DNA from 3 places in the Sodalis sp. RH14 genome. Region 3 is predicted to be linked to each of the others. Evidence: predicted binding sites of a transcription regulator. Region 3 holds the regulator's gene; each other region holds the start of a gene.
The links. Region 3 encodes PurR, which represses purine synthesis genes. Its sites were predicted from a motif close to CANGCAAACGTTTGCNTG; they were not measured.
Positions count from the first base shown of each region.

Region 1: the regulator PurR is predicted to act here: its motif matches at 5,941-5,958, upstream of carA (glutamine-hydrolyzing carbamoyl-phosphate synthase small subunit).
Region 2: the regulator PurR is predicted to act here: its motif matches at 6,450-6,467, upstream of purL (phosphoribosylformylglycinamidine synthase).

Region 1 is NZ_CP178739.1:788,410-799,207, forward strand. Features, by position in the region: gene ileS (isoleucine--tRNA ligase) at 1-1,620, shown strand, start outside; gene lspA (signal peptidase II) at 1,620-2,126, shown strand; gene fkpB (FKBP-type peptidyl-prolyl cis-trans isomerase) at 2,132-2,602, shown strand; gene ispH (4-hydroxy-3-methylbut-2-enyl diphosphate reductase) at 2,583-3,533, shown strand; gene ACL2XQ_RS03505 (SMP-30/gluconolactonase/LRE family protein) at 3,739-4,629, opposite strand; gene dapB (4-hydroxy-tetrahydrodipicolinate reductase) at 4,894-5,715, shown strand; gene carA (glutamine-hydrolyzing carbamoyl-phosphate synthase small subunit) at 6,182-7,330, shown strand; gene carB (carbamoyl-phosphate synthase large subunit) at 7,345-10,569, shown strand; gene ACL2XQ_RS03525 (LysE family translocator) at 10,665-10,798, opposite strand, start outside.
Region 2 is NZ_CP178739.1:4,277,390-4,288,187, forward strand. Features, by position in the region: gene ACL2XQ_RS19450 (two-component system QseEF-associated lipoprotein QseG) at 1-351, opposite strand, end outside; gene ACL2XQ_RS19455 (sensor histidine kinase) at 354-1,790, opposite strand; gene purL (phosphoribosylformylglycinamidine synthase) at 2,439-6,326, opposite strand; gene mltF (membrane-bound lytic murein transglycosylase MltF) at 6,550-8,181, shown strand; gene tadA (tRNA adenosine(34) deaminase TadA) at 8,171-8,686, opposite strand; gene yfhb (phosphatidylglycerophosphatase C) at 8,742-9,380, opposite strand; gene murQ (N-acetylmuramic acid 6-phosphate etherase) at 9,573-10,514, opposite strand; gene ACL2XQ_RS19485 (MurR/RpiR family transcriptional regulator) at 10,695-10,798, shown strand, end outside.
Region 3 is NZ_CP178739.1:2,918,410-2,929,207, forward strand. Features, by position in the region: gene ACL2XQ_RS13310 (major outer membrane lipoprotein) at 185-424, opposite strand; gene pykF (pyruvate kinase PykF) at 766-2,178, opposite strand; tRNA gene ACL2XQ_RS13320 (tRNA-Val) at 2,755-2,831, opposite strand; tRNA gene ACL2XQ_RS13325 (tRNA-Val) at 2,840-2,916, opposite strand; gene ACL2XQ_RS13330 (MATE family efflux transporter) at 3,067-4,440, opposite strand; gene ACL2XQ_RS13335 (riboflavin synthase subunit alpha) at 4,646-5,287, shown strand; gene cfa (cyclopropane fatty acyl phospholipid synthase) at 5,541-6,692, opposite strand; gene purR (HTH-type transcriptional repressor PurR) at 7,138-8,154, opposite strand; gene ACL2XQ_RS13350 (YnhF family membrane protein) at 8,392-8,481, shown strand; gene ACL2XQ_RS13355 (NlpC/P60 family protein) at 8,545-9,438, opposite strand; gene ACL2XQ_RS13360 (Grx4 family monothiol glutaredoxin) at 9,850-10,197, shown strand; gene rnt (ribonuclease T) at 10,271-10,798, opposite strand, start outside.

The DNA of each region.
Region 1 (10,798 bases), 2.1 Mb from region 3:
GTGCACAGCTATCCGCACTGCTGGCGTCATAAGACCCCCATCATTTTCCGCGCCACGCCGCAGTGGTTTATCAGCATGGATCAGAAAGGGCTGCGCAAACGTTCCCTGGAAGAAATCAGGGAAGTGCAGTGGATCCCGGGCTGGGGACAGGCGCGCATCGAAAATATGGTGGCCAATCGTCCCGACTGGTGTATCTCGCGCCAGCGCACCTGGGGCGTGCCGATGTCGCTGTTTGTCCATAAGGATACCGAGGAGCTCCATCCGCGCACGCTGGAGTTGATGGAAGAAGTGGCCAAACGGGTCGAGAAAGACGGCATCCAGGCCTGGTGGGATCTGGATCCCGCCGCTATCCTCGGGGCTGAGGCGGCCGAGTATACCAAAGTGCCGGATACCCTGGACGTGTGGTTCGACTCCGGTTCGACGCACTCGTCCGTGGTAGCGGTCCGTCCGGAATTCGGCGGCCACGAGCCGGATATGTACCTGGAAGGTTCCGACCAGCATCGCGGCTGGTTTATGTCGTCGCTGATGATTTCCACCGCCATCAAAGGCCAGGCGCCCTATCGCCAGGTGCTGACCCACGGTTTTACCGTCGACGGGCAGGGGCGTAAAATGTCCAAATCCATCGGCAACGTGGTCAGCCCGCAGCAGGTGATGGATAAACTCGGCGGGGACATCCTGCGTCTGTGGGTGGCTTCCACCGATTATACCGGTGAAATGGCGGTCTCCGACGAGATCCTTAAGCGCTCCGCCGACGCGTACCGGCGTATTCGCAATACCGCGCGGTTCCTGCTGGCCAACCTGAATGGGTTCGACCCGGCGCTGCACAGCGTCAAGCCGCAGGAGATGGTGGTGCTGGATCGCTGGGCCGTGGGCCGGGCGCAGGCGGCGCAGGCGGAAATCATCGCCGCCTACGACAGCTATGACTTCCATAACGTCGTGCAGCGCATGATGCAGTTCTGCTCGGTGGAAATGGGGTCTTTTTACCTGGATATCATCAAAGATCGCCAGTACACCACCCAGGCCGACAGTATCGCCCGCCGCAGTTGCCAGACCGCGCTGTACCATATCGCCGAAGCGCTGGTGCGCTGGATGGCGCCGATCCTGTCTTTTACCGCCGATGAGATCTGGGGCTTCATGCCGGGTGAACGCGCCCAGTATGTCTTCACCGAAGAGTGGTATGAAGGGTTGTTCGGACTGGACGCCGGTGAAACCATGAACGACGCTTACTGGGAACAGGTGTTGAAGGTGCGCGGCGAAGTGAACAAAGTGCTTGAGCAGGCCCGCGCCGATAAAATCATCGGCGGGTCGCTGGAGGCCCGGGTCACCCTGTATGCCGAACCGGCCCTGGCGAAAACGCTGGGGGCGCTGGGTGAAGAGTTGTATTTTGCCCTGCTGACGTCGCGCGCCGATGTGGCTGATTACAGCGCGGCGGGAGAGGATGCCCAGCAGTGCGAAGGATTGAAGGGCCTTAAAATCGCCCTGGCTAAGGCCGATGGTGAAAAATGCCCGCGTTGCTGGCATTTTGAAACCGATATCGGCGCTGACGCCGGGCATCCCGAAATTTGCGGGCGTTGCGTCACTAACGTGGCCGGCCCGGGCGAAGAGCGTAAATTTGTCTGATGAGTAAATCCTTAGCATCCACCGGTCTGCGCTGGCTTTGGCTGGCGCTGGTCGTACTGATTATCGACCTGGGCAGCAAGCAGTTGATCATGCAGCATTTTATGTTGCATGAGACGTTGCCGCTGATCCCGTTTTTTAACATTTTTTATGCCCACAACTATGGCGCGGCGTTCAGTTTTCTGGCCGATAAAGGGGGATGGCAGCGTTGGATGTTTGCCATTATCGCCCTGGTCATCGCCGTGGCGTTGATGATATTAATGTACCGTTCAGACAGCCGCCAAAGAATGACCAATTGCGCCTACGCCTTGATTATCGGCGGCGCGCTGGGCAATCTCTTTGACCGCCTGGTGCATGGCGTGGTCATCGATTTCATTGATTTTTATGTCGGTGACTGGCACTTCCCCACCTTCAACGTGGCGGATTCGGCCATTTGTATCGGCGCACTCCTGATCGTGCTGGAAGGGTTTATGCATCCGGCCGATAAAACGGCTAAGCAGAAAGGTTAAGCGGCATGTCCGAACAGGTGCAGTCCGACAGCGCGGTGCTGGTGCATTTCGACCTTAAACTCGAGGATGGCACCATTGCCGAATCCACCCGGCGCGAAAATAAACCGGCGCTGTTCCGTCTTGGCGATGATAGCCTTTCACCGGCCCTTGAACAGTCGTTGCTCGGGCTGCGCGTGGGGGATAAAAAATCGTTTTCCCTGGCGCCGGAGTCGGCGTTCGGGCCGGTTAATCCGGATTTGATCCAGTTTTTTTCCCGCCGGGATTTTATCGAAACCGGCGTGCCCGACGTGGGCACCATTATGCTGTTTACCGCCATCAGCGGTAATGAAATGCCCGGATTGATTCGTGACGTGGCCGAGGAGTCGATCACCGTGGATTTTAACCATCCGCTGGCGGGCCGCACGGTCTATTTCGATATCGACGTATTGGCAATTGATCCGCAGCAGGAGGATAAACATGCGCATCTTACTGGCTAACCCGCGGGGTTTTTGCGCCGGTGTCGACCGGGCCATCAGTATTGTCGAACGCGCGCTGGAGATTTACGGCGCGCCGATCTACGTGCGTCACGAAGTGGTGCACAACCGCTATGTGGTGGAGTCGCTGCGCGCCAGCGGCGCCATTTTTATCGAGCAAATTGACGAAGTGCCCGACGGCTCTATCCTGATTTTCTCGGCCCACGGCGTATCGCAGGCGGTGCGCGCCGAGGCGAAAAACCGCGATTTGACGGTATTCGACGCGACCTGCCCGCTGGTGACCAAGGTGCATATGGAAGTGGCGCGCGCCAGCCGTAAAGGAACGGAAGCCATTTTGATTGGTCACGCCGGGCATCCGGAGGTCGAAGGCACCATGGGGCAATACAATAACCCCAACGGCGGCATGTACCTGGTGGAGTCGCCCAAGGATGTCTGGAAACTGCGGGTGAAGGACGATGCCAACCTGTGCTTTATGACCCAGACCACGCTGTCGGTGGACGATACCTCGGATGTTATCGACGCGCTGCGCGAACGGTTTCCGTTGATTATCGGACCGCGTAAAGACGATATCTGTTATGCCACCACCAACCGCCAGGAAGCGGTGCGCGAGCTGGCCGCCGATGCTGACGTGGTGCTGGTGGTCGGCTCGAAAAACTCGTCTAACTCCAACCGGCTGGCCGAGCTGGCCCAGCGGGTGGGCAAACCGGCCTATCTTATCGATACCGCGGCGGATATCCAGGAAAGCTGGCTGCAGGGTATCGATACCATCGGGGTAACCGCCGGCGCTTCCGCGCCGGATATTCTGGTGCGGGAGGTGATTGCGCGTCTGCAGGGGCTCGGTGGCGAGGGGGCGGAGGAACTGATCGGGCGCGAGGAGAATATTGTGTTCGAGGTGCCGAAGGAGCTGCGGGTGAATGTGAGGGTGGTGGAGTAAGACCGGCTTTTGCTTGCGCCGCATGCCCTGTAAATGACATTTCCAGTCGCCCGCGGCGGTTTGATGCGGCGACGCGGTAAACCTGTTCTTATCGTGCCCCGGTACGTGCAAGAGAGGGGCTTCAAATCCCTTTTGGCGATCGATCAATTTGGCGGCAGTCAAATTGATCGTATTCAATGGGATGTGCCGGTTTTTTATCCCTGTTCTACAGTCTGAACCGGTATTCCGGGGCGCCGACGGCGCTGGTATAAACATGCAGCAACGCGCCGTCGAGCGCGCCGGGAGGATCGAGATTTTTGCCGGCGCTGGTGATAAATAATTCATTACGCCCGGGGCCGCCGAAAGCACAGCAGCTCGGTTGGCGTACCGGTAACGGCAGATCCTCGATTAGCGTCAGTTCGCCATCGCCGATGGCGTAGCGGCTCAGGCAGCCATGGCCGAAGCGCGCGTTGATCAGTTCTCCGGCCGCGGTCAGCGCCGAACCGTCGGGGGTCTTGTCTCCGGCATCGAATACCCGCAGGCGGGCGGTATTGATGGCGGCGGCGTCGCTGGCGTAAAACCGCTTTTCGGCGCTGTCGGCAAACCACACCCGGTCGCCATGCCACGCCAGGGTATTGGGGATGGTGACATGGCCCATCATGCTCCGCGGCCGCGCTTCGCCGGCGGCAAAGCGGTACCAGCCGCCGATAGGACGCTCTTCCGCCAGGTCCATGGTGCTAAACCATAATGAGCCGTCGGGGGCGATGGCCGCCTCGTTTGGCCGGGTGCCGGCGGCGTCGGCCGGGTAGGGGCACAGGAGCTCAAGGCGTGGGGTATCCCGGCCGGCGCTGCTCTTTTCATAGTGATAAAGCAGTATGCCCTGCTGCGCCACGATCAGGAACTGCTCTTCCCGCTCGGTCGGCAGCGCCGCGCTGAACAGACAATCCAACCGGCGCTGTTCGACGTATCCCCGGGAGGGCCAATAGCGCAACAGGCGCTGTTGCAAAATATCTACCCACAGCAGCGATTGGCTACGGCTGCACCAGACCGGCGTTTCGCCCAGGGCGGCGCGATAATCCCCAATGGCCTGGATTGTTGAGGTAAAAAAAGGACTCATCCTGTCTCTCCGTGGCGAGTGTTCGGCTGTAGATATCCAGTATAGCCGCTTCGCGCCGGATCATCCGCGCCCGGCACCGGCCCGGAGATGAATAAACATTCATTTCTCCCGCGCTGCGGCCGCACCCGGCCCGGTCCATTGCCGTGACTGATGAAAGCCGGCTTCTGACATATAATGCTAATTCCAGGGGAAATCCGCTGGCGGCAATCCGGGACGGCGGTTACCCTAAACTGATTTTATCATGCCAACCAACAGAGAGTGTCTATGAGCGTAACACCAGTTCGCATCGCCATCGCCGGTGCGGGCGGCCGTATGGGCCGCCAACTGATCCAGGCGGTACTGCAATCGGAACAGGCGTGCCTGGGGGCGGCGCTCGAGCGCGCCGGCTCAAGCCTGATTGGCGCGGACGCGGGGGAGTTGGCCGGGCAAGGCGCGTTGGGGATAAGGGTCGGCGACAGCCTGGAAGCCATTAAAGATGACTTTGATATCTTTATCGATTTTACCCGGCCGGAAGGCACCCTGACGCATATGGAATTTTGTCGGCTGCATGGCAAAGGCATGATTATCGGCACTACCGGTTTTGACGAGGGGCAGAAGGCGCGAATCGGGCAAGCCGCCGGGCAGATCGGCATTGTCTTTGCCGCTAATTTCAGCGTGGGGGTCAACGTTATGCTGAAATTACTGGATAAGGCCGCCAGGGTTATGGGCGACTATTGCGACATCGAGATCATCGAGGCGCACCACCGTCACAAGGTGGACGCGCCTTCTGGCACCGCGCTTGCCATGGGGGAAACCATCGCCGGGGCGCTGGGCCGCAACCTCAAGGACTGCGCCGTATACAGTCGCGAGGGCCATACCGGCGAGCGTGTGCCCCATTCCATCGGCTTCGCCGCCATACGCGCCGGGGACATTGTCGGCGAACATACCGCGATGTTTGCCGATAACGGCGAACGTATTGAGATTACCCATAAGGCTTCCAGCCGTATGACCTTTGCCAATGGCGCGGTCAGGGCGGCAATATGGCTGAAAGCGCAGAAAGCGGGCCTTTATACCATGGCGGATGTGCTGGATCTGGCAAGTTTATAACTCTATTTTTTACTGCCACCTGAAGTCTGCCATTTTATCACTCTGATTAAATAGAGATAATTTTATTTTATTGGAATTATCTCTAAAAAAATCGTTTTCAATGGAAATGGAAGGCCAAATGGCTTTAAGTTTGGCTTTCAGCGGTTATTTTTCTTGGTGATTGCCATTCTGGGCTGATTATTGCGCTTTCGCGCCTGCGCCGGTTCCTTTTAACAAATTTCTGGCCACGCAACCGGTTACTCATGCCCTAAATGAGTGCTTTTTAGCGGTTTCAAGGTGTGTAACCGGCTTAATTGCCATTATTTAGTAAAAAACATCAGCCCGGGGTGGACAAATGACCAGCTCATCATTAAAATGCGCCCAATTTGCCGAAAATCTACCTTGAAGGTGTTTTTTGCATTGATTAAGATCGTTAAATCTGAATTAATATGCAAATACAATGACTGAATATTCCTTGGAGGGTGTTTTGATAAAGTCAGCGCTGTTGGTTCTGGAAGACGGAACCCAATTCCACGGTCGGGCCATTGGGGCAGCGGGAACGGCAGTGGGGGAAGTGGTCTTCAATACATCGATGACCGGCTATCAAGAAATCCTCACCGATCCTTCCTATTCCCGCCAAATCGTTACTCTCACTTATCCCCATATCGGCAATGTCGGCACCAACGAAGCAGATGAAGAATCGTCCCGCATCCAGGCCCAAGGGTTGGTCATACGCGATTTGCCGCTTATCGCCAGTAATTTTCGCAGTACCGGTTCCCTGTCGGACTACCTCAAGCAAAATAATATCGTCGGTATCGCCGATATCGATACCCGCAAACTTACCCGCCTATTGCGCGAAAAAGGCGCCCAGAACGGCTGCATTATCGCCGGCGACGCGCCTGACGCGGCGCTGGCCTTGCAAAAAGCGCGCGAATTCCCGGGACTGAAGGGCATGGATCTGGCCAGGGAAGTCAGCACCGCCGAGCAATACAGCTGGACCCAGGGCAGTTGGGCGTTGCATGCCGGCCTGCCTGCGCCGGCCGCGCCGGACGCGCTGCCCTACCATGTGGTGGCGTACGATTTCGGCATCAAACGCAATATCATGCGTATGCTGGTGGATCGCGGCTGCCGCCTGACGGTGGTGCCGGCGCAGACGCCGGCCGACGTCGTCCTGGCGATGGATCCCGACGGCATCTTCCTCGCCAACGGCCCGGGCGATCCCGAACCCTGCGATTACGCCATCGCCGCCATCAAAACCTTTCTCGAGACCGAGACGCCGATCTTCGGCATCTGTCTCGGCCACCAACTGCTGGCCCTGGCCAGCGGCGCCAAGACCGTCAAAATGAAGTTCGGCCACCACGGCGGCAACCACCCGGTAAAGGATATTGACGCCAACCGGGTCATGATTACCGCCCAGAACCACGGTTTTGCGGTGGATGAAACCACGCTGCCGGCGAATCTGCGCGTCACGCATACCTCGCTGTTCGACGGTTCGTTGCAGGGATTGCACCGCACGGATAAGCCGGCGTTCTGTTTCCAGGGGCATCCGGAAGCCAGCCCCGGCCCGCATGACGCCGCGCCGCTGTTCGACCATTTTATCGAGTTGATCAAGACTTACCGTTCCCAGGCAAAATAATCAGGAGCAAGACCATGCCAAAACGTACAGATATATCCAGTATCCTGATTCTGGGCGCCGGCCCGATTGTCATCGGCCAGGCGTGCGAGTTCGATTACTCCGGCGCGCAGGCGTGCAAGGCCCTGCGTGAGGAAGGCTACCGCGTGGTGCTGGTGAACTCCAACCCGGCCACCATCATGACCGATCCCGATATGGCGGATGCCACTTATATCGAGCCTATCCATTGGGAAGTGGTGCGTAAAATCATCGAAAAAGAACGCCCCGACGCCATCCTGCCGACCATGGGCGGGCAAACCGCGCTGAACTGCGCGCTGGACCTGGAGCGCGAAGGCGTTCTGGCGGAGTTTGGCGTCACCATGATTGGCGCCACCGCCGATGCCATCGACAAAGCGGAAGACCGGCAGCGTTTTGATAAGGCGATGAAAAAAATCGGTCTTGAGACCGCGCGCTCCGGTTTTGCCCACAATATGGAAGAGGCGCTGGCGGTGGCGGCGGACGTAGGTTTCCCCTGCATTATCCGTCCGTCGTTTACCATGGGCGGGTCGGGCGGCGGCATTGCCTACAACCGCGAGGAGTTCGAGGAAATCTGCGAACGCGGCCTCGATCTGTCACCCACCACCGAGCTGCTGATCGATGAGTCGCTGATTGGCTGGAAAGAGTACGAGATGGAGGTGGTGCGCGATAAAAACGATAACTGCATTATCGTGTGCTCGATTGAAAATATTGACGCCATGGGCATCCATACCGGCGATTCCATTACCGTGGCGCCGGCGCAAACCCTGACCGATAAAGAATACCAAATCATGCGTAACGCCTCGATGGCGGTATTGCGTGAAATCGGCGTGGAAACCGGCGGCTCGAACGTGCAGTTTTCGGTAAACCCTAAAAACGGCCGGCTGATTATCATCGAAATGAACCCGCGGGTTTCCCGCTCCTCGGCCCTGGCCTCCAAGGCCACCGGTTTCCCGATTGCCAAGGTGGCCGCCAAGCTGGCGGTGGGGTATACCCTCGATGAACTGATGAACGATATCACCGGCGGACGCACGCCCGCCTCGTTCGAGCCGTCCATTGACTACGTCGTCACGAAAATTCCGCGCTTTAACTTCGAGAAGTTCGCCGGCGCCAATGACCGCCTGACCACGCAGATGAAGTCGGTGGGCGAGGTGATGGCCATCGGCCGCACGCAACAGGAATCGCTGCAAAAAGCCCTGCGCGGTCTGGAGGTGGGCGTCACCGGTTTTGACCCCAAGGTCAGCCTGGACGACCCGGAAGCGCTGACCAAGATCCGCCGCGAACTCAAAGACGCCGGCTGCGATCGCATCTGGTATATCGCCGATGCTTTCCGCGCCGGGCTGTCGGTGGACGGCGTCTTTAACCTGACCAATATCGACCGCTGGTTCCTGGTGCAGATAGAAGAGCTGGTCACGCTTGAAAACGTGGTGGCGGAGAAGGGCGTCGGCGCGCTGGACGCCGAATTCCTGCGCCAGCTGAAGCGCAAGGGCTTTGCCGATGCCCGCCTGGCGACGCTTGCCGGCGTGTCGGAGGGGGAGATTCGCAAACTGCGCGAAGAGTACAACCTGCATCCGGTCTATAAACGGGTCGATACCTGCGCCGCGGAATTCGCCACCGATACCGCCTACATGTACTCCACCTATGACGAAGAGTGCGAATCCAATCCCAGCCGCGACCGGGAAAAAATCATGGTGCTGGGCGGCGGGCCAAACCGTATCGGCCAGGGCATCGAGTTCGACTACTGCTGCGTCCACGCCTCGCTGGCGCTGCGCGAGGACGGTTACGAGACCATTATGGTCAACTGTAACCCGGAGACGGTCTCCACCGATTACGACACGTCCGATCGCCTTTATTTTGAACCCGTTACGCTTGAAGATGTGCTGGAAATCGTGCGCATCGAGCAGCCGAAAGGGGTGATTGTCCAGTACGGCGGCCAGACCCCGCTGAAACTGGCCCGGGAGCTTGAAGCGGCGGGCGTGCCGATTATCGGCACCAGCCCCGATTCCATTGACCGCGCCGAAGATCGCGAGCGCTTCCAGCAGGCGGTGGAACGCCTGGGACTCAAGCAGCCGGCCAACGCCACGGTGACCACCATCGACCAGGCGGTGGAGAAGGCGGCGACCATCGGTTATCCGCTGGTGGTGCGTCCTTCCTATGTACTGGGCGGCAGGGCGATGGAAATCGTCAACGACGATGTCGATTTGCTGCGCTACTTCCAGACCGCCGTCAGCGTCTCCAATGACGCGCCGGTGCTGCTGGACCGTTTCCTTGACGACGCGGTGGAAGTGGACGTGGACGCCATCTGCGACGGCCAGCAGGTGCTGATTGGCGGCATTATGGAACATATCGAGCAGGCAGGCGTGCACTCCGGCGATTCAGCCTGTTCGCTGCCGGCCTATACCCTTAGCCAGGAAATACAGGACGTGATGCGCCGGCAGGTCGAGCAACTGGCGTTTGAACTGCGGGTGCGCGGGCTGATGAACGTGCAGTTCGCGGTTAAGGCCAATGAAGTCTATCTGATCGAGGTCAATCCGCGCGCCGCGCGTACGGTGCCGTTTGTTTCCAAAGCCACCGGCGTGCCGCTGGCGAAGGTTGCCGCCCGGGTGATGGTGGGGCAATCGCTGGCCGACCAGGGCATTACCAAAGAGGTTATCCCGCCGTATTACTCGGTCAAGGAAGTGGTGCTGCCGTTTAATAAATTCCCCGGCGTCGACCCCATCCTGGGGCCGGAAATGCGCTCCACCGGCGAGGTGATGGGCGTGGGCCGCACCTTTGCCGAAGCCTTCGCCAAAGCCATGCTCGGCAGCCAGTCCCGCATGAAAAAATCCGGCCGGGCGCTGCTGTCGGTGCGCGCCGGCGACAAGGGCCGGGTAGTGGATTTGGCGGCGAAACTGCTCAAGCACGGCTTTGAACTGGATGCCACGCACGGCACCGCGGTGATATTGGGCGAAGCGGGAATCAATCCCCGGCTGGTGAATAAAGTGCATGAAGGGCGGCCGCATATCCAGGACCGCATTAAAAACGGCGAATATACCTATATCGTCAATACCACCGCCGGACGCCAGGCAATCGCGGACTCGAAGCTTATCCGCCGCAGCGCGCTGCAGTATAAAGTGCACTACGACACCACCATGAACGGCGGCTTCGCCACCGCCATGGCGCTAAACTCGGACCCCACCGAACGCGTGATTTCAGTTCAGGAAATGCATGCGATGCTGAAGGGATAGCGGCATAGCGCCATATCCTGGCCAGGCGCGTGGCCGGGATACGGCGGCAAAATACGCTTATCCGTGCGGGACGCTCCAGGAGCGTCCCGATTTTTTTATCCCAGGGCGACCTTGATTCCCAGGGCAATCAGCACCCCGCCCAGCAGCTTGTCCACCAATTTTTGCGTTTTGGCGAGGGCGCGGCGCACGGGACCGCTTTGGATTAATAGCACCAGCAGCGGCCACCAGA
Region 2 (10,798 bases), 1.4 Mb from region 3:
CGACTGATGCCCGGCTTCGGCGCGCGCCTGGGTGGGCGTTATGCGTTCGGCGCACTGCATGGCGCGCAGCCAGTAGCCGGGGTCGGCCAGGGTGGATTCTGCGTCGGTTTGCCAGAGTTCGTTGCATTCGGCGGCGAAACGGTTCGGCGGCGAGACCTGCTGCACCTGGGCCGTGGAAGAGCCGGCCACATCGCGGTGAGCGGGATAACCATGGCATCCCGCCAGCAGCACGGGCAGCAGGCATACCGGCCTGAACAGCCCGCGTATTGATGCCGGCGGCAAGGAAAAGCGAATCAGGCGATTAAAGCTTAGCGTCAATCTGCCCATCGCCGGTGCGGTACGTAACATCATTATTATTCATTCTCGGCGGTTAAGGGTAATTCTATCCGAAAGCAGACCCCGGCATACTCCACCGTCACCAGGTTAAGCTCGCCGTTCATCCTGCGGATACAATCACGCGCGATGCTTAATCCCAGGCCGCTGCCTTTAACCGCGCCCTTGCGTTGAACGCGGCCCTGGTAAAACGGCTCGAAAATCATGGTTTGCTCCGCCGGCATGATCGGCTCTCCGCTGTTGGCGATGTCCAGGATAAGGCGACCGGACGAAGTGCGGCTGCGGATCCAAATGTTACCGGATTCCGGGCCATAGTGCACCGCATTGGAGTAGAGATTGTCCAGCACGCGCATTAACAGCACCGGCTGCGCCCTGACGCGTTCGCACTCCAGCGCCACCAGGGTATGGATGTCCTTGGCGCGGGCCGGCAGGCTATGGGCGGTAATAACCCGCTCGATCATGGCGCCGAGAGCGATATCTTCATAGTCCGCCGGACTGTCGGCCAGTTTGCGATTGTAGTCGAGCAGCTGTTCGATCAGTAGTTGCAAGTGACGGCTGCTGCTGTCCAGGATGGCCACCACGTCCTGCTGATCCGGCGTCAGCGGACCGGCCACCTCGTCCGCCAGCAGCGCCGTGCCCTCGCGCAGGCTGGCCAGGGGCGTTTTCAGTTCATGGGAGATATGGCGTAAAAACTCATGGCGCTGGGATTCCAGCCAGGACAATCGTTCGTTAAGCCATAAAATGCGCTGCGCCAGCGACTGGATTTCACGCGGGCCGGTAAAAGAGACCCAATCGTCCAGGGGCCGTCCCTGCCCAAGCCGGTTAATCATTTTTTCGACCCTTTTCACCGGACCGATAATCATGCGGGTAAAGAGGATCACCAGCACCAGGCTAAACATAAACAGCAGCAGTGCCTGCCAGCCGAAAAAACGGCCGCGCTCGGCGATGGCCCGCTGCAATTGCTGGCCGCGGGTAAAAATATCATTGCGCGTGGCCTGCACCATATCATTGTTGGCATGGGAAAAATCCCTCAGCAAGGCGGACGCCTGCGCATTCGGTCCGCTGTTTTCGCATTGAATGGCGGCGAGCTGGTCCAGTAGCTGGGTAAGCCGCTGATAATAGCGTTGATCGGGCAGCATGCCGGCGCGGACGTTGAGGATTTGGGTATATTGCCGTCGCTGGTTTTGGTAAAGGGTGACCAGGGTTTCATCGTCGAGCACGCAATACTGGCGATAGCTGCGCTCCATCTCCAGCGCCACGCTGCCCATGGACTCGATGCGCCGGGCGTCCGAGAGCGTGGTACGGTTGATATCCGCCGCCTGCTCGCTAAGATTATCCAGGCTTTGCCAGGCCTGGTAAGCCAGTAACAGCAGGGGCAGCAGCACCAGCGTAAAGGCCAGGATCACCAGTTGCCGCAGGGATCGGGGAAAGGGACGCCACGTCTTCAAAAAAATCATCCTGTGATTGCCGACAAAGTCTTTGCCGATGCTATCCGGTTCGGTGGCTTGAAGAAAGCATAAAAAAAGCACTTGGCCCGCGGGCAAGTGCTTTTTTATCGGAATAGGGGGTGCCTCACTCAACGTGTCGTCCTGTGGGTGATAAAGCCGTAAGGCAATTATCGGTATGTTGGACGATAGGCACCGTTCTTTGGCGTCATTCGGTAGTTATGAAGCAAAAGCCGTTGGTTAAGCGTAAACGGCGCTGTCATATCGGGGTGAATGAGCAACTGGGCTATAGTATGCAGCATTCATGCCATAAATAAAATAATTTTATAATACGTTGAAAATAAATAACATTTTCAGGTACCGCTCCCTATACCGCATTGTACTGCCCGGGCCGGCGCCGCCGTTTGTCTCCCGAAAGAGACATAAATCGCAGTAAAATAAAATATCATTAAAAAACAATTAATTAAGTGTCTCTAAAAAGAGACAGAATTATCTTAAGAAATGAATTAAAGCGACACTTTGCTTTCGGCTGCCCCACCGGCGGAGTACGTGAAAAAAAAGCGCCGGCAACGAGCCGACAGCCGCTGATTAGCCTCTGACGGGACGGCGCCACGGCACGCACAGGATGCCGCCGCGCGCGCCGTAAGCGCCACGGCCGGCTTAGCCCAGCTGTTTGCGCGCGTTGCGGAACATGCGCATCCAGGGACCGTCTTCGCCCCACTCGCCGGGATGCCAGGAATTGCTCACCGTCCTGAATACCCGCTCAGGATGCGGCATGGTCAGAGTGACCCGCCCGTTGGCGCTGGTCACGGCGGTGATGCCGTTCGGGGACCCGTTCGGATTGGCCGGATAGGTTTCGGTAACCTTGCCGGTGTTATCCACGAACCGCAACGCCACCAGGCCCGCATGTTCCAGCGCCGCCAGATGCGCGGCATCGCGCACCTCCACCAGCCCTTCGCCGTGGGATACGGCGATGGGCAGGCGGGAACCGACCATGCCCTGCAACAATAACGAGGGGCTTTGCGTCACCTCCACCAGGCTGAAGCGGGCTTCAAAGCGTTCCGACTTGTTGCGCACGAAGCGCGGCCACAGTTCGGCCCCCGGGATAAGCTCGCGCAGGTTGGACATCATCTGGCAACCGTTGCACACCCCCAGCGCCAGGGTTTGCGGACGGTTGAAAAACGCCTCGAACTCGTCGCGCACGCGCGGATTGAACAGGATGGATTTGGCCCAGCCCTCCCCCGCGCCCAGCACATCGCCGTAGGAGAAGCCGCCGCAGGCCACCAGCGCCTGGAACTCCTGCAAATCACGGCGCCCGGACAGCAGGTCGCTCATATGCACGTCGATGGCGTCAAAGCCGGCGCGATGGAACGCCGCGCCCATCTCCACATGGGAATTCACCCCCTGCTCGCGCAGGATAGCCACCCGGGGCTTCGCCTGCCTGGCGATATAAGGCGCGGCGATATCCTCGGCCGGGTCAAAGCTCAGCGCGACATTCAGGCCCGGATCGCTATCATCCTGCTTGGCGGCGTGCTCCTCGTCGGCGCAGCCGGGGTTATCACGCAGACGCTGCATCTGCCAGGTGGTTTCCGCCCACCAGGTGCGCAGCAGGGTGCGGCTTTCGCTATAGACCGCGCGGTCGGCGCGGCGGATAACCACCCGGTCGCCCGCTTCGGCCCGGCCGAGATAACGCAGGCAATCCGCCAGGCCATGGTCGGCGAACAGTTGTTCGACGCGATCCCGATCGCCGGCGGCGATCTGGATCACCGCGCCAAGCTCTTCATTAAATAACGCCGCCAGCGTATCCTCGCCAAGGGCCGCGATATCGATATCCAGGCCGCAATGGCCGGCAAAGGCCATTTCCAATAGCGTCACCAGCAGGCCGCCGTCGGAACGGTCGTGGTACGCCAGCAGAACGCGGTCCGCCACCAGTTGCTGCAGCGCGCGATAAAAGCCGCCCAACTGCGCCACGTCGCGCACGTCCGCCGTATCGTCGCCCAGCTGGCGATAGACCTGCGCCAGGGCGGTGGCGCCCAGCGCCTGATGCCCGGCGCCCAGATCGATAAGCAACAGGGCGTTATCCTGCCCGGCGCGCAGCTGCGGGGTTACCGTGCCGCGCACGTCTTCCACCCGGGCGAAGGCGGTAATCACCAGCGACATGGGCGACGTCATTTCACGCTGCTCAGCACCCTGCGGCCAGCGGGTTTTCATCGACATCGAATCCTTGCCCACCGGAATGGTCAGGCCCAGCGCCGGGCAAAGCTCCTCGCCCACCGCCCTGACCGCGTCATACAGGCCGGCATCCTCGCCGGGATGGCCGGCGGCGGCCATCCAGTTGGCGGAAAGCTTGATGCGTTTAATATCGCCAATCTGGGTCGCCGCCAGATTGGTAAGCGCTTCGCCCACCGCCAGACGGGCCGAGGCGGCAAAATTCAGCAGCGCCACCGGCGCGCGTTCGCCAATGGCCATCGCTTCGCCGTAATAGCTGTCCAGGCTGGCGGTGGTAACCGCGCAGTCCGCCACCGGCACCTGCCACGGCCCGACCATTTGATCGCGCGCTACCATGCCGGTGACCGTGCGATCGCCGATGGTAATCAGGAAGGTTTTTTCCGCCACCACCGGCAGATGCAGCACCCGTTTTACCGCCTCGGCCATCTCGATGCCGCCGCGGTTAAGCGGCGTGCCCGCCACCGGCAGCCGGACAACGTCGCGCGTCATTTTCGGGGTTTTGCCGAGCAGCACGTCCAGCGGCAGATCGATGGGACGGTTGTTGAAATGGCTGTCGTCCAGGCTGAGATGCAGTTCTTCCGTCGCCTCGCCAATCACCGCGAAGGGCGCGCGCTCGCGGCGGCAGATGGCCTCGAAGGCCGCCAGCTGTTCAGGCGCCACCGCCATCACATAACGTTCCTGCGATTCATTGCACCAGACTTCCAGCGGGCTCATGCCGGGCTCGTCGTTGGGAATATCCCGCAGCTGGAAACGCCCGCCGCGATTGCCGTCGCTGACCAGCTCCGGCATGGCGTTGGACAGCCCGCCGGCGCCGACGTCATGGATAAACAAAATAGGATTGTCGTCGCCCATCTGCCAGCAGCGGTCGATCACCTCCTGGCAGCGGCGCTCCATTTCCGGGTTGTCGCGCTGCACCGAGGCGAAGTCGAGATCGGCGTCCGACTGGCCGGACGCCATCGAGGACGCCGCGCCGCCGCCGAGACCGATATTCATCGCCGGGCCGCCCAGCACGATAAGCTTGGCGCCGGGGGTGATCTCTCCTTTCTGCACATGGCCGTCGCGAATATTGCCGAGGCCGCCCGCCAGCATAATGGGCTTATGGTAGCCGCGCAGCTCAACGCCGTTATGGCTGTCGACCCGCTCCTCATAAGTGCGGAAATACCCGGTCAGCGCGGGACGGCCGAACTCATTGTTAAACGCCGCGCCGCCCAGCGGACCGTCGGTCATGATATCCAGCGCGCTGACAATGCGATCCGGCTTGCCGAAATCCTCTTCCCACGGCTGGCCGAAACCGGGAATGCGCAGGTTGGAGACGGAAAAGCCCACCAGGCCGGCCTTGGGCTTGGACCCGCGGCCGGTGGCGCCCTCATCGCGTATCTCGCCGCCGGAGCCGGTGGCGGCGCCGGGCCAGGGTGAAATAGCCGTGGGATGATTATGGGTTTCCACCTTCATCAGGATATGCGCCGCTTCCTGGTGATAATCGTAACGGGCGCTGCCGGGTGCGGCGAAGAAACGTCCCACCGCCGGTCCCTCCATGACCGCGGCATTGTCCTTATAGGCGGACAGGACAAACTCCGGCGTCTGTTCAAAGGTGTTCTTGATCATTTTAAACAGCGACTTCGGCTGTTCCTGGCCGTCGATAATCCAGTCGGCGTTGAAGATTTTATGGCGACAATGTTCGGAATTGGCCTGGGCGAACATATACAGCTCAACGTCGGTGGGATCGCGGCCCAAGCGGGTGAACGCCTCGAGCAGGTAGTCGATTTCATCCGGCGCCAGCGCCAGCCCCAGCGTCTGGTTGGCCTGCTCCAGGGCGTCGCGGCCGTCCGCGAGCATAGCCACGGTGCGCACCGGCGCGGGCTCGTGGTGGGCAAACAGCGCCTGGGCCTGCTCCAGCTCGCTGAAGACGGTTTCCATCATCCGGTCATGCAGCAACGTCCCCAGTTGCCGCCACTGGTCCCCGGTCATCGACGCGCCCTGGAAATAAAACGCCAGCCCGCGTTCCAGGCGCTTGACCTGCGCCAGCCCGCAGTTATGGGCGATATCGGTGGCCTTCGACGACCAGGGGGATAATGTGCCGGGACGCGGCGTAACCAGCAGCAGCCGGCCCTGGGGCGCATGTTCGGCGAGAGAGGGGCCATACTTCAGCAGCCGTTGCAGCCGGGCAAGCTCGTCGGCGGAAAGCGGCGCGCTCAGGTCGGCAAAGTGGACATATTCAGCATAGACATCGCTGACCGGAAGCCGGGCATCCTGGCAGCGGGACAATAGCTTGTTGATACGAAATGCCGACAGAGCGGGCGAACCACGCAGTATTTCCATAATAAAAGATCTCTCGTCTTTGAACCGGCGACCAAAGGTGCTCGGGTACGGCTTGCCATGGGGCGCATCTTTAGCGCAGCTTCAGGGGGGAAACGCGCGCCATTATAGAGAATCCCGGCGGCGGACGAAACCGTTTGCGCGGTTATTGTTGCGATTCTTCTTGTTAAAACGTCCCCGCGGCGGGAATGCAATAAATTTGCACCTTGGCGTTTTGTTAAGCAAAATGCTCCGACCCCAGGGAAAAAAAGATAATAACACCGCGATCACAGACCGCGATAAAATCGCCCCGGCGAGAGATAACTATTTGAAGCGTTTTAAATTAAATTATGTCGTGACCGGCGTTATCGCCGTCTTGCTGACCTGGGCGTTGTGGTTAAACGTCCCCTGGCACAGCATGCAGGACGATAAACTCAGCCAGATAAAAGCCAGGGGAACGCTGCGCGTCAGCACCATCGACGCTCCGCTGAGCTTTTATACCGCCAACAACCAGCAAACCGGTTTCGATTACGAACTGGCGAAGCGTTTCGCCGATTATCTGGGGGTCAGGCTGGTCATCCGCCAGCGCCATACCCTCAATGAACTGTTCGACGATCTGGACAACGACGATGCCGATCTGCTCGCCGCCGGATTGCTCTACAATAACGACCGCCTGCAGCGTTTTACTACCGGCCCCGCCTATTATTACGTTTCCCAGCAACTGGTGTACCGCCTGGGCCAGCCGCGGCCGAAAAACCTCGGCGCCCTGCAGGGCCGGCTGGCCGTCTCCTCCGGGTCGGCGCATATCTCGCTGCTGCGCGGCCTGAAGGAAACAAAATATCCGCAATTGCAATGGGAGGTATCCTCCGATCTCAGCAGCAAGGCGCTGCTGGAGCAGGTGGCCGAAGGCAAGCTCGACTATACGCTGGTGGATTCGGCGACCGTCGGCCTGCTGCAACGGGTGCATCCGCAACTGGCCGTGGCCTTCGACGTCAGCGACGAGGAGCCGGTCACCTGGTATCTGCCGCGGCGCAATAGCGACAACCTTTCCGCCGCCCTGCTGGATTTTTTCAGCGGCCAGGAAGCGGACGGCACCATGGCGCGGCTGGAGGAAAAATATCTCGGCCACGTGGGCAGTTTTGATTACGTGGACACCAAGACCTTTTTGACCTCCATCGACGCCACGCTGCCGACGCTGCAAGGGCTGTTCCAGCAATATGCCAAGGAAATCGACTGGAAACTGCTGGCGGCCATCTCCTATCAGGAATCCCATTGGAATCCCCAGGCCGTCTCCCCCACCGGCGTGCGCGGCCTGATGATGTTGACCCGCGCCACCGCCGATAGCCTGGGCATTACCGATCGGCTGGACATTGAACAAAGCATCCGGGGCGGGGCGCTGTATCTGGAACGCATGATGCAAAAAGTGCCCGATACCATTCCCGAGGATGAAAAAATCTGGTTTGCGCTGACCGCCTATAATATGGGTTATGCGCATATGCTGGACGCGCGCGCCCTGACGGCAAAGCAGCAGGGCAATCCCGACAGCTGGGTGGACGTCAAGCTGCGCCTGCCGATGCTCAGCCAGCCGCGCTACTATCAGCAAACCACTTACGGCTATGCGCGCGGCCAGCAAGCCTACAATTACGTGGAAAATATCCGGCGCTATGAAATGAGCCTGAACGGCTACCTGGAAGAGAAAGAGAAAAAGGCGGCGCAGCTGGCGGCGACCGGGGCTGAACCGCTAGCCCCGTCCCCGGCCGCGACGCCCGGCCCGGCGCCGGCGAAAATCCCGCCGCAGATCACCGGACTGTTCCCGCCCAATGCGACCGGCGCCGTGGCCGCGCCGCCCTGGATCCGGCCCGGCGGCGTTATTCCGTAATCGTCGGGTCCTGGGACTTCAGCGCCAGGCGGCGCGCTTTATGCGCCTCGCGGCGGGCACGGAAAAACGCGCTCAGCTGGGCGGAGCACGCCCCGGCCAGTACGCCCTCGGTAATAGCCACGCAATGATTAATGCCCGGCTGGCGCAGCACATCGCACAACGAACCCGCCGCGCCGGTTTTCTCATCCCTGGCGCCGAAGACCAGCCGGCCGACGCGCGCATGGATAATCGCGCCGGCGCACATTACGCAGGGTTCAAGCGTGACGTATAGCGTGGTATTCACCAACCGGTAGTTGCCAAGCACCGCCCCGCCCTGGCGCAGCGCCATGATTTCCGCATGGGCGGTGGGATCGTGACGCCCGATGGAACGATTCCAGCCTTCGCCGATGACCCGGCCGTCCAGCACCAGCACCGCGCCCACCGGCACCTCGCCCTCGCCTTCGGCCCGGCCGGCCAGGGAGAGGGCATGGCGCATCCAGATTTCGTCGCCCTGTTCGCCGTGCATATCTGTTCTCCCGGATGATTCGCAGCCGGTGATTATACAGGGATAAAGGGATTTTTTAATCCAGTTGTTTTAACTCGCCCTCGCGGGTGACGCGCCAGCGATGTTCGCAAAAATAGAGCAGCGGGCTGTCGTGCTGGCTATCGCTATAGCCGCTGAACAGCTTAAGCGGCGTGCCCAGTTCGCGCTCGAGCTGGGCCACTTTTTCATGCCCCAGGCAGCGCAGGGTCAATACCCAGCCGCCGTGCCGGCGGGTCATCCTGCTGCCGATAAGCTTAACCCGCGGCAAAAACAGCGCGTCGGCGTACACTCCTTGCACCAAGGGTTCCGGCGAGCCGGTGATCAGCCACACCTGCGCATCCTGGCTGGCCAAATAGTCGTTCAGGCGCTGCAGCACGATGGGAAAGCCGGTGACCCGCTGGCGGAACCAGACGACAAAACGTTGCTGCAACTTGATAAGCCGGGCTTCGCTGTGGCCGAAGGTAATTGCCCATAACAACAGGCTCATCGGCCAACGCGCCGAGCGCCCCTTCACCAATAGCCCGATGCCGACGACCGGCAATACCGGCAGGACCAGGATGGCGTTCAGCGGCAGGTGGCGCAGCAGATAACGCAGAAAACAACCGAACATATCCTGTTGATGCAGCGTGCCGTCCAAATCGAAAAAAACTATGCGCGAGGCTGCTGTGCGACTCAAAACAACTCCTCCGGTTAAAATATCTTATGATCCCGGGCGTCCGTCCCCGTCGCCAGGGTAACGATCATGCCGGCCCACGGAAAACATGTCCGGCGCCGGAAGGGGAAAAATACGCGCATGCGCATACGGTTGTTATCAGTGTAGACAGTACTGGTGGATGTAGCCTGTTTACCGCGCCCTGAAAACGGTGTTTTATTTCCCGGCATCAAGGGCATGGCGCAAATAGCCCCGGTGCTCCGACAGCAGGCGCGCCGCCTCGTCGGCGTCAGCGCCGGTGAGGATCATCAAAATCGCCGGTTTCACCGCATAGCCGGTCAACGCGAGGATTTCACCGGCCCGCGCCGTATCGCAGCCGGTCGCCTCGGCCACAATACGGCAGGCGCGATCCGCCAGTTTAATGTTGGTGGCCTTCACATCCACCATCAGATTTTGATAGACCTTACCGAGTTTCACCATGGCGCCGGTGGAAATCATATTCAGCACCAGCTTTTGCGCGGTGCCGGACTTCATCCGGGTGGAGCCGGTCAGCACCTCGGGGCCCACCACGGGCGAAATGGCGATACGCGCCTCGCGGGCCAGCGGCGAACCGGGATTGCAGGAAATGGCCGCCGTGGGACACCCCAGCCCCGCAGCATAGCGCAAACCGCCGATCACGTACGGGGTACGGCCCGATGCCGCCAGCCCGACCACCATATCCACGGCGCGCAGTCCGATGGCCTGCAAATCATCCCGGGCCAGGGTCAGGCTATCCTCGGCCCCCTCCACCGCTTTCAGCAAGGCGCCCGGCCCGCCGGCGATCAGCCCCACCACCATGCCTTCGGGCACGCCGAAGGTGGGCGGACATTCAGCCGCGTCCAGCACGCCCAGCCGGCCGCTGGTGCCGGCGCCCAGATAGATCAGGCGACCGCCGGCGGCAAGCGCCGCCGCCGCCAGATCCACCGCCCCGGCGATGGCGGGTAATTCGCGGCCGATGGCCTCCGGCACCAGGCGATCCTGTTGATTAAACAACGTCACCATCTGCAGGGTGGAGAGCATATCCAGGTTCATCGAGGCCGGATTACGGGTCTCCGATACCAACGCGCCCAGGGTTGCCACATCATTGTTCATCTCGTCACCATTGAATTTTTTATTCATTTAATTGAATCTATTATTGAATATTAAATTCCGGCAGGCGAGAAAATTCTGTACTCTGTCGTCTCCGGAGCGGAATGGCCATGGCAGGGTTCGACATGCATATTCACCCTGGGCGCTTTATTTATAATCCCTTGTTAATGGGCCGTTGTTTTATGAGTTTTTCGTTATGAGTCTTTTGTTATGAGCAGTGTGCTTCGTATTCGTCAGCTATATCGCTCGCTATCGCTCAACGACCGCAAGCTGGCCGATTATCTTTTAACGCAAACCGACCAGGCAAGGCATCT
Region 3 (10,798 bases):
TGCGCCGCCCCAGGAGCATCCACTGGATGACGCAGAACCGGAAAGGTAGCGCCGGGCGCCAAGAAACGAATGGCATGGCTGGCGGAAGGCGGCGAGGGGAAGATACGGGGGCTGTGCGTACAGTTTCTCAGGCAAAAAAAATGGCGCACGTGAGTGCGCCATTTTCTAAACAAGTCTATGACTCTTATTTACGATAAGAGTGAGCTTGGTTATCTAAACGTTGGTTAGCACGGGCAGCGTCGTCTTTAGCGGCCTGAACGTCAGAACGAATAGCGGTGACATCGTTGCTGAGCTGGTCAACTTTCGCGTTCAGAGTTTGAACGTCAGAGGACAGCTGATCGATTTTAGCGTTGCTTGAACAGGCAGTCATACCCATAGATAAAACAAGAAGTGTCGCGCCCAGTACCAGTTTAGTACGATTCATTATTAATACCCTCTAGATTGAGTTAATCTCCATGTAGCATTACAAGTATTACACAAAGTATTTTCTAAGGAGAACAATTTTTAGCAATAAAGCGATTAAATTCGATTGAATGCTCAAAGAAACACCTTGTTTTACAGGGAGGTTAAAAAAAAAGGATAAACCATCACCTTCCATAAGAAAACTCCGATTAAGTCGGGGTAAAAACCAGGCCCTTTTTGTGCTATTGCGATAGAATTATTGCACGCCGTCGGAGCGGTACAACAGAATTACCGGGCGCGGCATTCTCTGCGGGCAAAAAAAAGCCTCCGGCAAGCCGGAGGCGCAGGTGGGTAAACCCGGATTTACAGCAGATGAACGGACGCGGTATTGGTCGTGCCGCTCGGTACCAGGGCACCGGACACCATGACGATGATCTCGCCTTTTTTAGCCAGGCCGGTTTCGATGGCCATGGCTTTGCCGATGCGGTAGAAATCATCGGTAGAGGCGATTTCATCCACCAATTGGCAGGTTACGCCTTTGGACAGCAGCAGCTGACGCGCGGTAATGGCATTGGTGGTCAGCGCCAGGATTTCCGCCTTAGGGAAGTATTTACGCACCGCTTTGGCGGATTTGCCGCCTTCGGTCGCCACGACAATCAGCGGGGCTTCCAGCTTTTCGGCTGTTTCCACCGCGCCGCGACATACGGCTTCGGTGATACGCAGTTTGCGGCTGTCGTTAATGCTGTCGATGCGGCTGGGCATGACGCGGTCGGTACGATCGCAGATGGTGGCCATGATGGTCACGGCTTCCAACGGATATTTCCCCTTGGCGCTTTCACCGGACAGCATTACGGCATCGGTGCCGTCGATGATGGCGTTGGCCACGTCGCCGGCTTCAGCGCGGGTCGGGCGGGGATTCTTGATCATGGAATCGAGCATTTGGGTGGCGGTAATGACCACTTTACGTGCGCGGTTACATTTTTCGATCATCATCTTCTGGGCAAAGATCACTTCTTCCACCGGTATTTCCACACCCAGGTCGCCACGGGCAACCATGATGCCGTCGGAGGCTTCCAGAATCTCGTCAAAATTGTTCAGGCCTTCCTGATTTTCAATCTTGGAGATGATCTGGATATGTTCGCCGCCATGCTGTTTCAGGTGTTCACGAATTTCCAGGACATCGGAGCGTTTACGGATGAACGAGGCGGCGATGAAGTCCACGCCCTGTTCGCAGCCGAAGATTAAATCGCCTTTGTCTTTTTCCGCCAGCGCCGGCAGGGCGATGGAAACGCCCGGCAGGTTAACGCCTTTGTTTTCGCCCAGGTCGCCGTTGTTTAACACCTTGCAGACCACGGTGGTATCGGTAACGTCGATAACTTCCATGCCCAGCAGGCCGTCATCCACCAGCACGGTATTGCCGACCGACAGGTCCTTGGCAAAGCCGGGGTAGGTGACCGCGACGCGTTCTTTGGTGCCGACTACCGTCTGGTCGGTGGTGAACGTAAAGGTCTGGCCGGCGGTAAGGGAAACATCGTTGCCGTTTTCCAGTTTCATGGTACGGATTTCCGGCCCTTTGGTATCGAGCAGGATGGCGGCTTTCTTGCCGGTTTCCTGCAGGATGGCGCGCAGGTTGGTAATGCGGTTGCCGTGTTCTTCAAAGTCGCCGTGGGAGAAATTAAGGCGCATGACGTTCATGCCCGCGTTCAGCAGCTTTGACAGCATTTCTTTCGATTCAGTTTTTGGACCGATGGTACAAACGATTTTTGTCTTTTTCATAACAATGATATCTGCAAGTTGTGTTGGATGATAAATCTGATATATCGCCGGTGAATATCGACGACGAAAAATTGTGCAGCCTTGCGAGCCTGTTCCCCATGTTCAAGGATAGGAGACAAAAGTGAGAAAATGATGAAAATATAGCTAAATTATCTGGCCGAACGTGCCGGCAAGCGGTAGTGGATAAGTCTGTTTTAATTAGTATTTGGCAAATCAACGGGGCTTAAGCCATTCAATTGAAATAACGTTTTGTATTATAGTTATTGGGCCGGCGGAAACAAGATAAAAACAGCACAAATAATGCGTAAGCCGTGAAAAAGAGTGCATTTGTGGTAAATATGCAAATTTTTAGTATCAAGTGTTGCGCAGATGCACAATAAAATCGGTAACCGGTGCGCAACAATGGACGTAAATACCAGCAACAGATAACAATAACGCCATGAGGGATTAACACCACGGGATCCCGGATGTTTGTTTTGCCGGCCGCTTTTAGGTTGACGTAACGGAGAGAAAAAAAGAAGAAAATGCAGGTAACTGCGTTCACCAGCGGGGTACAGACCAGGGAGGAAAATAATATGGTGCGTCCGAGTGGACTCGAACCACCGACCCCCACCATGTCAAGGTGGTGCTCTAACCAGCTGAGCTACGGACGCACAAGAAGTGGTGCGTTCTAATGGACTCGAACCATCGACCCCCACCATGTCAAGGTGGTGCTCTAACCAGCTGAGCTAAGAACGCATTTTACACATCGCCATCTGCCTGACAGCGGGACGAATATTAACGGGCAATATCACCGCATGCAAGAGGAAAAAGCGTTTTTTACCGCCCGCGACCGACAACTGCCCATCTAATACACAGCGTGCCGGTTTTTTAACCGCCAGGGCGCCGTCAGCGCGCCGCCCGATTGAGAATCAGCCGTGAGGGCTGGCGCTGCAGCCAAAGCATACGCAGCGTCATCAGCAGTGCCGCCGACGTCAGGCCGATGATAAAGCCTGTCCAGAAACCGCTCGGCCCCATGGCCGGCACGACATAATCCGTCAGCGCCAGCACATATCCGCACGGCAGGCCCAGCAACCAGTAGGCGGTAAACGTAATGAAAAAAATCGAACGGGTGTCTTTGTATCCGCGCAGTACGCCGTTGCCAATCACCTGGATCGAATCTGAGATCTGGTAGATGGCCGCCAGCGCCATCAGATGGGAGGCCATCGCCACCACCGCCGGCGTATCGTTATACAGCCGGGCGATTTCCACCCGGTACAGGAAAGTGCATACCGCGGTCACGCAGGCCAGCATAACGCCCATGCCCAGGCTGGTCCAGGCGGCGACCCGCGCTTGTTCCACATCATTTTGCCCCAGGCGGAATCCGACGCGGATCGTGGCGGCGACGCCCATCGACAGCGGCAGCACGAACATCAGGGAGCTGAAGTTCAAGGCTATTTGATGTCCCGCCACCGCGACGATGCCAAGCGGCGTCACCAGCAGGGCAACCACGGCGAACAGGGTCACTTCAAAGAACAGCGACAGGGCGACGGGTAGACCCAGGCCTGCCAGCCGGCGCAGCGCCGTCCAGTCGGGCCGGGAAAACCCGCCCGGCAGATGCAAATCCTGAAAGCTGCCGGCCCGGCGCATATAAAGCCACATCACCACATACATGAGCCAGTAGACGGATGCGGTGGCGATGCCGCACCCCACGCCGCCCATGGCCGGGATGCCGAATTTGCCGTAGATGAAAATGTAATTGATAGGCACGTTGGCAAGCAGGCCGAGAAAACCTATCGCCATACCGGGCTTGGTTTTGGACAGACCGTCGCATTGGCAACGCAGCACCTGGAAAAACAAATAGCCGGGCGCGCCCCACAGCAGGTAATGCAGGTAGGCGACAGCTTTTTGCGCCAGCACGGGATCGACATGGCGCATTCTCTCGATGACCAGGCGGCAGTTATACAGCACCGCCATAACCAAAATCGCCGCGGCCGCCGCCAGCCAGAATCCCTGGCGTACCTGATGGGCGATACGTTCGCGCCGCCCGGACCCGTTCAACTGCGCGATAACCGGCGTGAGGGCCAGGATCAGACCGTGGCCGAACAGGATGGTGGGCAGCCAGATGGACGTGCCGACGGCGACCGCCGCCATATCCGTCGCGCTGACGGAGCCGGACATGATGGTATCGACCACGCCCATCGACGTTTGGGCTATTTGCGCGAAAATAACCGGTATGGCCAAGGACATTAATGTACGCGCTTCCAGGAAGTACTTCTGCACGTAGGCACCTATGGTTTTATGTGTATGGAATAAGCAGGCGAAAGTTAACATAAAGGTTAAAAATCTGCGGCATAGTGTAAAGCATTTGTCCGGTTATACCAGTGCGGGACGACACAAATCCGTGCGGCGGCGGATTTGGATTTCCTGGGGAAATCGTGCACACTAGCCTGACTGATTCCAGCGGTGGTTTACAGAGGCCAAGGTTATGTTTACGGGTATTGTTCAGGGCACCGCGCCCATTGTGGCAATTGAAGAAAAAGCGAATTTTCGCACGCATTTCGTTTCCCTGCCGGCGGCGATGTTGTCCGGTCTGGAGGAGGGCGCCTCCGTGGCGCACAACGGCTGTTGCCTGACGGTAAGCGGCATTAACGGCGACGTGGTGGCGTTTGATTTGATGAAAGAGACGCTGCGGGTGACCAATCTGGGCGATCTGCAGGTGGGGGATGAGGTGAACGTAGAACGCGCCGCCACCTTTAACGCCGAGATCGGCGGACATGTGATGTCCGGGCATATCATGTGCACTGCCGAGATTGTGAAAATCGTGACGTCGGAAAATAATCGGCAGATTTGGTTCAGAATGCCGGACAAAGCGCTGATGAAATATGTCCTGTATAAAGGATATATCGGCATCGACGGCATCAGCCTGACTATCGGCGAGGTGGCGGCCGATAAATTTTGCGTGCATTTAATACCGGAAACCCTGATGCGCACCACGTTGGGTAAAAAAAGGCTGGGGCAGCGGATCAATATTGAAATCGATCCCCAGACCCAGGCGGTGGTGGATACGGTGGAGCGTGTGCTGGCGCAGCGGGAAGCGGCGATTGCCGCGACGTTAAATACCCTTTAACACGCCTGCCTTGAGTGCGGTGTTGGCGGGCCTAGCGTGCCATGGGGCGCTCTGGCGGCCAGGAGATGGCCGCTTCGACCCCATCGGCGCGCTCTCCCTTTAACACGCCTGCCTTGAGTGCGGTGTTGGCGGGCCTAGCGTGCCATGGGGCACTCTGGCGGCCAGGAGATGGCCGCATCGCCCCCATCGGCGCGCTCTCCCTTTACCACGCCTGTCTTGAGTGCGGTGTTAAAGGGCCTGGCGTGCCATGGTATTAACGGGGTACGCGAATACCGCCATCCACGCCTTCCGGGCTGAATAATACCTGCCATAAATGGATATTGCGCGCGCGGAATGCCCCCGCGCAGGCATTCAGGTAATAACTGAACATACGGTAAAAACGGTCGGAGTATTTGTTGGACAGCGCCGGCCAGGCGGCGACAAAACGTTCATACCAGGCCATGAGCGTTTTGTCGTAATCAGAGCCGAAGTTATGCCAGTCTTCCATAACAAAATGCTTTTCGCTGGCATGGGCAATTTGCTGTACCGACGGCAGGCAGCCGTTGGGGAAAATATACTTATTAATCCACGGGTCGACATTCATATCGGTGATATTCGAGCCGATGGTATGCAGCAGGAACAGGCCATCCCGTTTCAGGTTGCGATCGATAACGTCGAAATAGGTGGCGTAATTCTTGGGGCCTACGTGTTCGAACATGCCGACTGAAACAATACGGTCAAATTGCATATCCAGATCGCGATAGTCCTGCAGCAAAATGGTGACATCCAATCCCTCGCAGCGCGTTTGCGCCAGCTTTTGCTGCTCGGCAGAGATAGTGACGCCCTGTACCGATACGCCATAATTCCTGGCCGCGTAGGCGGCAAGCCCGCCCCAGCCGCAGCCCACGTCCAGCAGCGTCAGGCCGGGTCGCAGCTGCAGTTTTTCGCAAATCATCTTCAGCTTATCCTGCTGGGCTTCCTCGAGGGTGGTCGCCTGTTTCCAGTAGCCGCAGGAATATTGCATATAGGGATCGAGCATCTTTTCAAACAGATCGTTACCCAAATCGTAATGTTCTTTGCCCACGATCCAGGCCCGCTTGCGCGACTGGAGGTTCATCAGCCGGGCGGCGGCAATGCGTAAGGTATCTTTTAAATGATGCGGAAGTTTATTCTCCAGACCCGCCCTGAGAACACGCTGGAAAAAAATGTCCAGCCGCTCACACTCCCACCAGCCATCCATGTAACTCTCGCCCAATCCCAAAGATCCATCCTGCAATACGCGCTTAAAAAATCCCGGATTCTTGATTCGGATATCAAATGGTCTTGAACCATTGAGTTCAATACCGGCTTCAGAGAGCAATTCATGGACGATACGGTACCAATCATTATCATGAAAGCTCAGGTCTTCAACGCACGAGGAACTCATAGCTTCTCCATCACCTTTCTTCTGCAGTGCCCCGTCAGGAAAAGCACTCACCATGCCTGCGGGCTTTATAAGAATCCACGGTTATCCGTGGTGTCTGAAGTATCACCATCAACAGAGGAATATAAAGTAAACCTTAGACTGCGACTTAGCCGGGCGCTTTATAAAAGGGTGATGTCATGTTGGAAAACACGACATACTTTTATACAAATTTATTAGACAACTCGTTATAATTGTTAACGATATTGAGTATAAGCCTGCATTTTAATTTAGACAATAGCTAACGCGCTAATGTATTTCCCATTATAACTTAATGATTTCTCGCTGAAACAATAACTCTTTGCGCAGAGATCATTATATGAAAAATCTTGTGTCCGAGGCGGACGGCGCTTTACATAGCAACAGACCCTGGAGGCGCCAGCCCGTTGCCCGGGCCTGGCGCGTGGCCTTAAGCGGGGAAGGGACCGTCTGCGACCGAACGGCGTTCAATCAGCGACGGATGGACTTCGATGGTTTTGGCGTTCTCGCGTTTGCTGGTAATCCTATCGAGCAGCATGGTAAGCGCCGCCTCGCCCAAATCCTCTTTAGGCTGATGGATGGTGGTCAGCGCCGGGCTGAAAAAGCACGAATTGCGCACGTTGTCGTAGCCGATGATAGAAATATCCTCAGGTACGCTCAGGCCCATTTCATTAATGGCGCACAGTGCGCCCATGGCCATAATGTCGCCGCCGCAGAAGACCGCGGTGGGACGCGGCGTTTGCGCCAGGATTTGTTTCATCGCCAGGTAGCCGGATTCAGGCTCGAAATTGCCTTGCACAATCCAGCGGTCGTTTAACGGGATGCCGGCCTCCGCCATGGCATGCAGATAGCCGCGGTGGCGGCCGCCGCCGGTGTTGCGCGCCAGCTGTCCGGGAATGGCGCCGATGGCGCGATGGCCGCGTTTAAGCAAATATTGCGTCGCCATATAACCGCCGGCAAAGGCGTTATCGATAATGGTGTCGGTAAAATCACGGCGAGCCTCACCCCAATCCATGACCACCATGGGGATATGCTGATATTCCTCAAGCATATCCAGCAGCGTTTCGGGATACTCGGCGCACATCACCAGCAGGCCGTCGACGCGCTTTTGCGCCAGCATCGCCAGATAGGCGCGCTGTTTTTCGAGATCATTGTGCGAATTGCACAATATCAGGGTATAACCGCGAGCAAAGCAATGGTGCTCAATCGCCTCGATAATTTCGGCGAAATAGGGCGCCTCGCTGGTGCTGGCGAGCAGGCCGATGGACTTGGTGCGATTGACCTTCAGGCTGCGCGCCACGGCGCTGGGTGAATAATGCAGTTGTTTAATGGCGTCCAGCACGGCAATTTGAGTGTCTTGCGCAACAAAACGGGTTTTATTGATCACATGCGAAACGGTGGTTGTCGATACATTAGCGCGTTTTGCCACATCTTTAATGGTTGCCATGCCTTTGATACTCCCGTACGCCCTGGCTGGAATAATGTCTGTCGAAGGCGCAAGCACTTTCCGACGCTGTGGAATTAACCGTTAATTTTCGTTCATCCCGCGCCAAAGTGAAAGTGTTAAATGTGGCGGCTACAGGTTGGGAGCAAGCTTTTTCATCGCTGTTATGGCAAACTGACGATAACTGCTCTGCGGGCCGGTGGATAAGGCCGGCGCCCTGGTTTACGTTAAGGAGATAGAATGGACAGCGATTTAAAAATGTCGTTACTGACCACGGTGTTCTCGCTGCTGGTGATTATTGTCTTCAGCTTTACCGCCGTCATGAACTGACACCCTCTCGGTTCAGATATAAAAAAGAGGAGCCTTGGCTCCTCTTTTTTTTCCGGCGCGCCTTCAGCGGATATTTTTCGGCGTGACCACCCGGCGGGCGCCCACGTAATGATCCTGCCAATAATCCTCACTCAGATAGCTGATACGGATATCGCTGCCGGTGCGGGGCGACTGGATAAAGCGACCATTGCCAAGATAGACGCCGACGTGATCCGCCGCGCCGCGATTGGAAATATGGAAAAAGACCAGGTCGCCGCTTTCCAGCTCGTCTTTCTTAACCGGCGCTGCGTCGCGCAGGTGGTACATTTCGTTGGCGGTGCGCGGCATATGGATGCGTACCACATCCTTGTAGGCGTAATAAATCAGGCCGCTGCAGTCAAAGCCGGTATTAGGCGACATGCCGCCCCAACGGTAAGGCTTGCCCATTTGGGAGAGGAGTTTATTCATGGCGGTAAGCTTGGCGGTCTGGTAGCGTTTCTTATGGCTCTCGCTCATCTTTATCGGCTGATCGTTGGCCACCAGTTCTACCGCCGCCTGATCTTTTATCATCCGGTGCCGGCCGTAACCTTTTTTATAGCCTTTTTTCGGCGGAGTGAAGGAGGCTATTTTTTTCGTCGCCGTGGTTTTTGATGCCTTGGCAAGAGGGGACGTTTTGCTTTTCTTCGCGCCGGTTTTCGCCACCGCGGGTTCCAAAGGCCGTTTCACGCCGGCTTTTTCATGCGCCGGTTCCGGCGATTTTTTAATGCTGGCTTTTTCACTGACGGCGGGCGCGCTGGCGACAGGTTTGCTTTTCTTGGCTATTTTTACCGGTTTGCGTTTGCGCCGGTCGCCGGTTTTTGCCGCCGCTGCCTGGGATTTGCGCTGATCGGCATTGACGCCGGCGCTCGGCGCGGCATGTGCCAGGTTCAAAAACAACTGGGTAAAAAGCAACACAAAAAGCGTAAAGCATAAACGCATGATAAACGCTATCCTTATGTGGCCCAAAATAGGGGGTTATCAACACCTCACAGGAATTTAAGCTATTTACCTCGTCATTGCATCATCAATTCACTACTTATTGTGTATAAACGTGAATAAGTTCGATTTTGCTGCATTTAACAGCGTTCAGCGGCGCTTTATTCAACATATTTTGAGGGTGTGCACCGAATGTTTCAGCCCGTTTTGTTCGGCGGCAGGGGGTAAAAGCCGCTACAGTGATAGTATTGCCTGTCCTACGTGGGCGGGCCGGGAGTGAATTGACGCGCCTTTACCGCGCGGGCCGGCAAAAAAACGTTTATTTGTTTAGCCGGTAGTGGCTAAAATGAAGAGACTGCGTGTAATCCCGCACAGTGCAGATAAGGCCAGATGCTGGCTTGAGGAAGCGAGACAATGACGACGATTGAAAAAATTCAGCAGCAGATAGCTGAGAACCCGATTCTTCTTTATATGAAAGGCTCGCCAAAATTGCCCGGCTGCGGTTTTTCCGCACAGGCAGTACAGGCGCTTTCCGCCTGTGGTGAGCGTTTCGCGTATGTGGATGTCCTGCAAAATCCCGATATTCGCGCCGAGTTGCCGAAATTCGCCAACTGGCCGACCTTCCCACAGCTGTGGGTGGACGGCGAACTGGTCGGCGGCTGCGATATCATTATCGAAATGTATCAGCACGGCGAGTTGCAACCGTTGATCAAAGAGACCGCGGTAAAATACAACTCCCAGGAAAACCAGACCCCTTCCTGAGTTCCCCGGGACGCCTGCGGATAACCCCCGCCCCTTGCGGCGGGGGTTTTTAACCGCCGGACGCAAGCATCGGCTAGGCGTGCTCGCCGGCGGCAGGCTCGCCGACGGGGGGAACAGGCCAGCCGCCGAGACGTTTCCAGCGATTAACCAGCTCACAAAATAATTCAGCGGTGCGTTCGGTGTCATAGAGCGCGGAATGCGCCTGGCCGGCGTCAAATTCGATGCCTCCGGCCGCGCAGGCTTTGGCCAACACCGTCTGGCCCAGCACCAGCCCGCTGAGAGCAGCGGTGTCGAAGGTGGCAAACGGATGGAAAGGATTACGCTTTAATGCCGCCCGTCCGGCCGCCGCCATAAGAAATCCGTGGTCAAACCCGGCATTGTGCGCGACGATAATCGCGCGGTTGCAGCCCCGATCCTTAATGCCTTTGCGCACCATTTTGAAAATTTCATGCAGCGCCTCGTACTCGCTCACCGCGCCGCGCAGCGGGTTGGTCGGGTCGATACCGTTAAAGGCCAGGGCTTCCGGCTGCAGTTGCGCGCCGGGAAAAGGCTCGACATGGAAATGCAGGCATTGGTCGGTGACCAGCCAGCCTTCATCGTC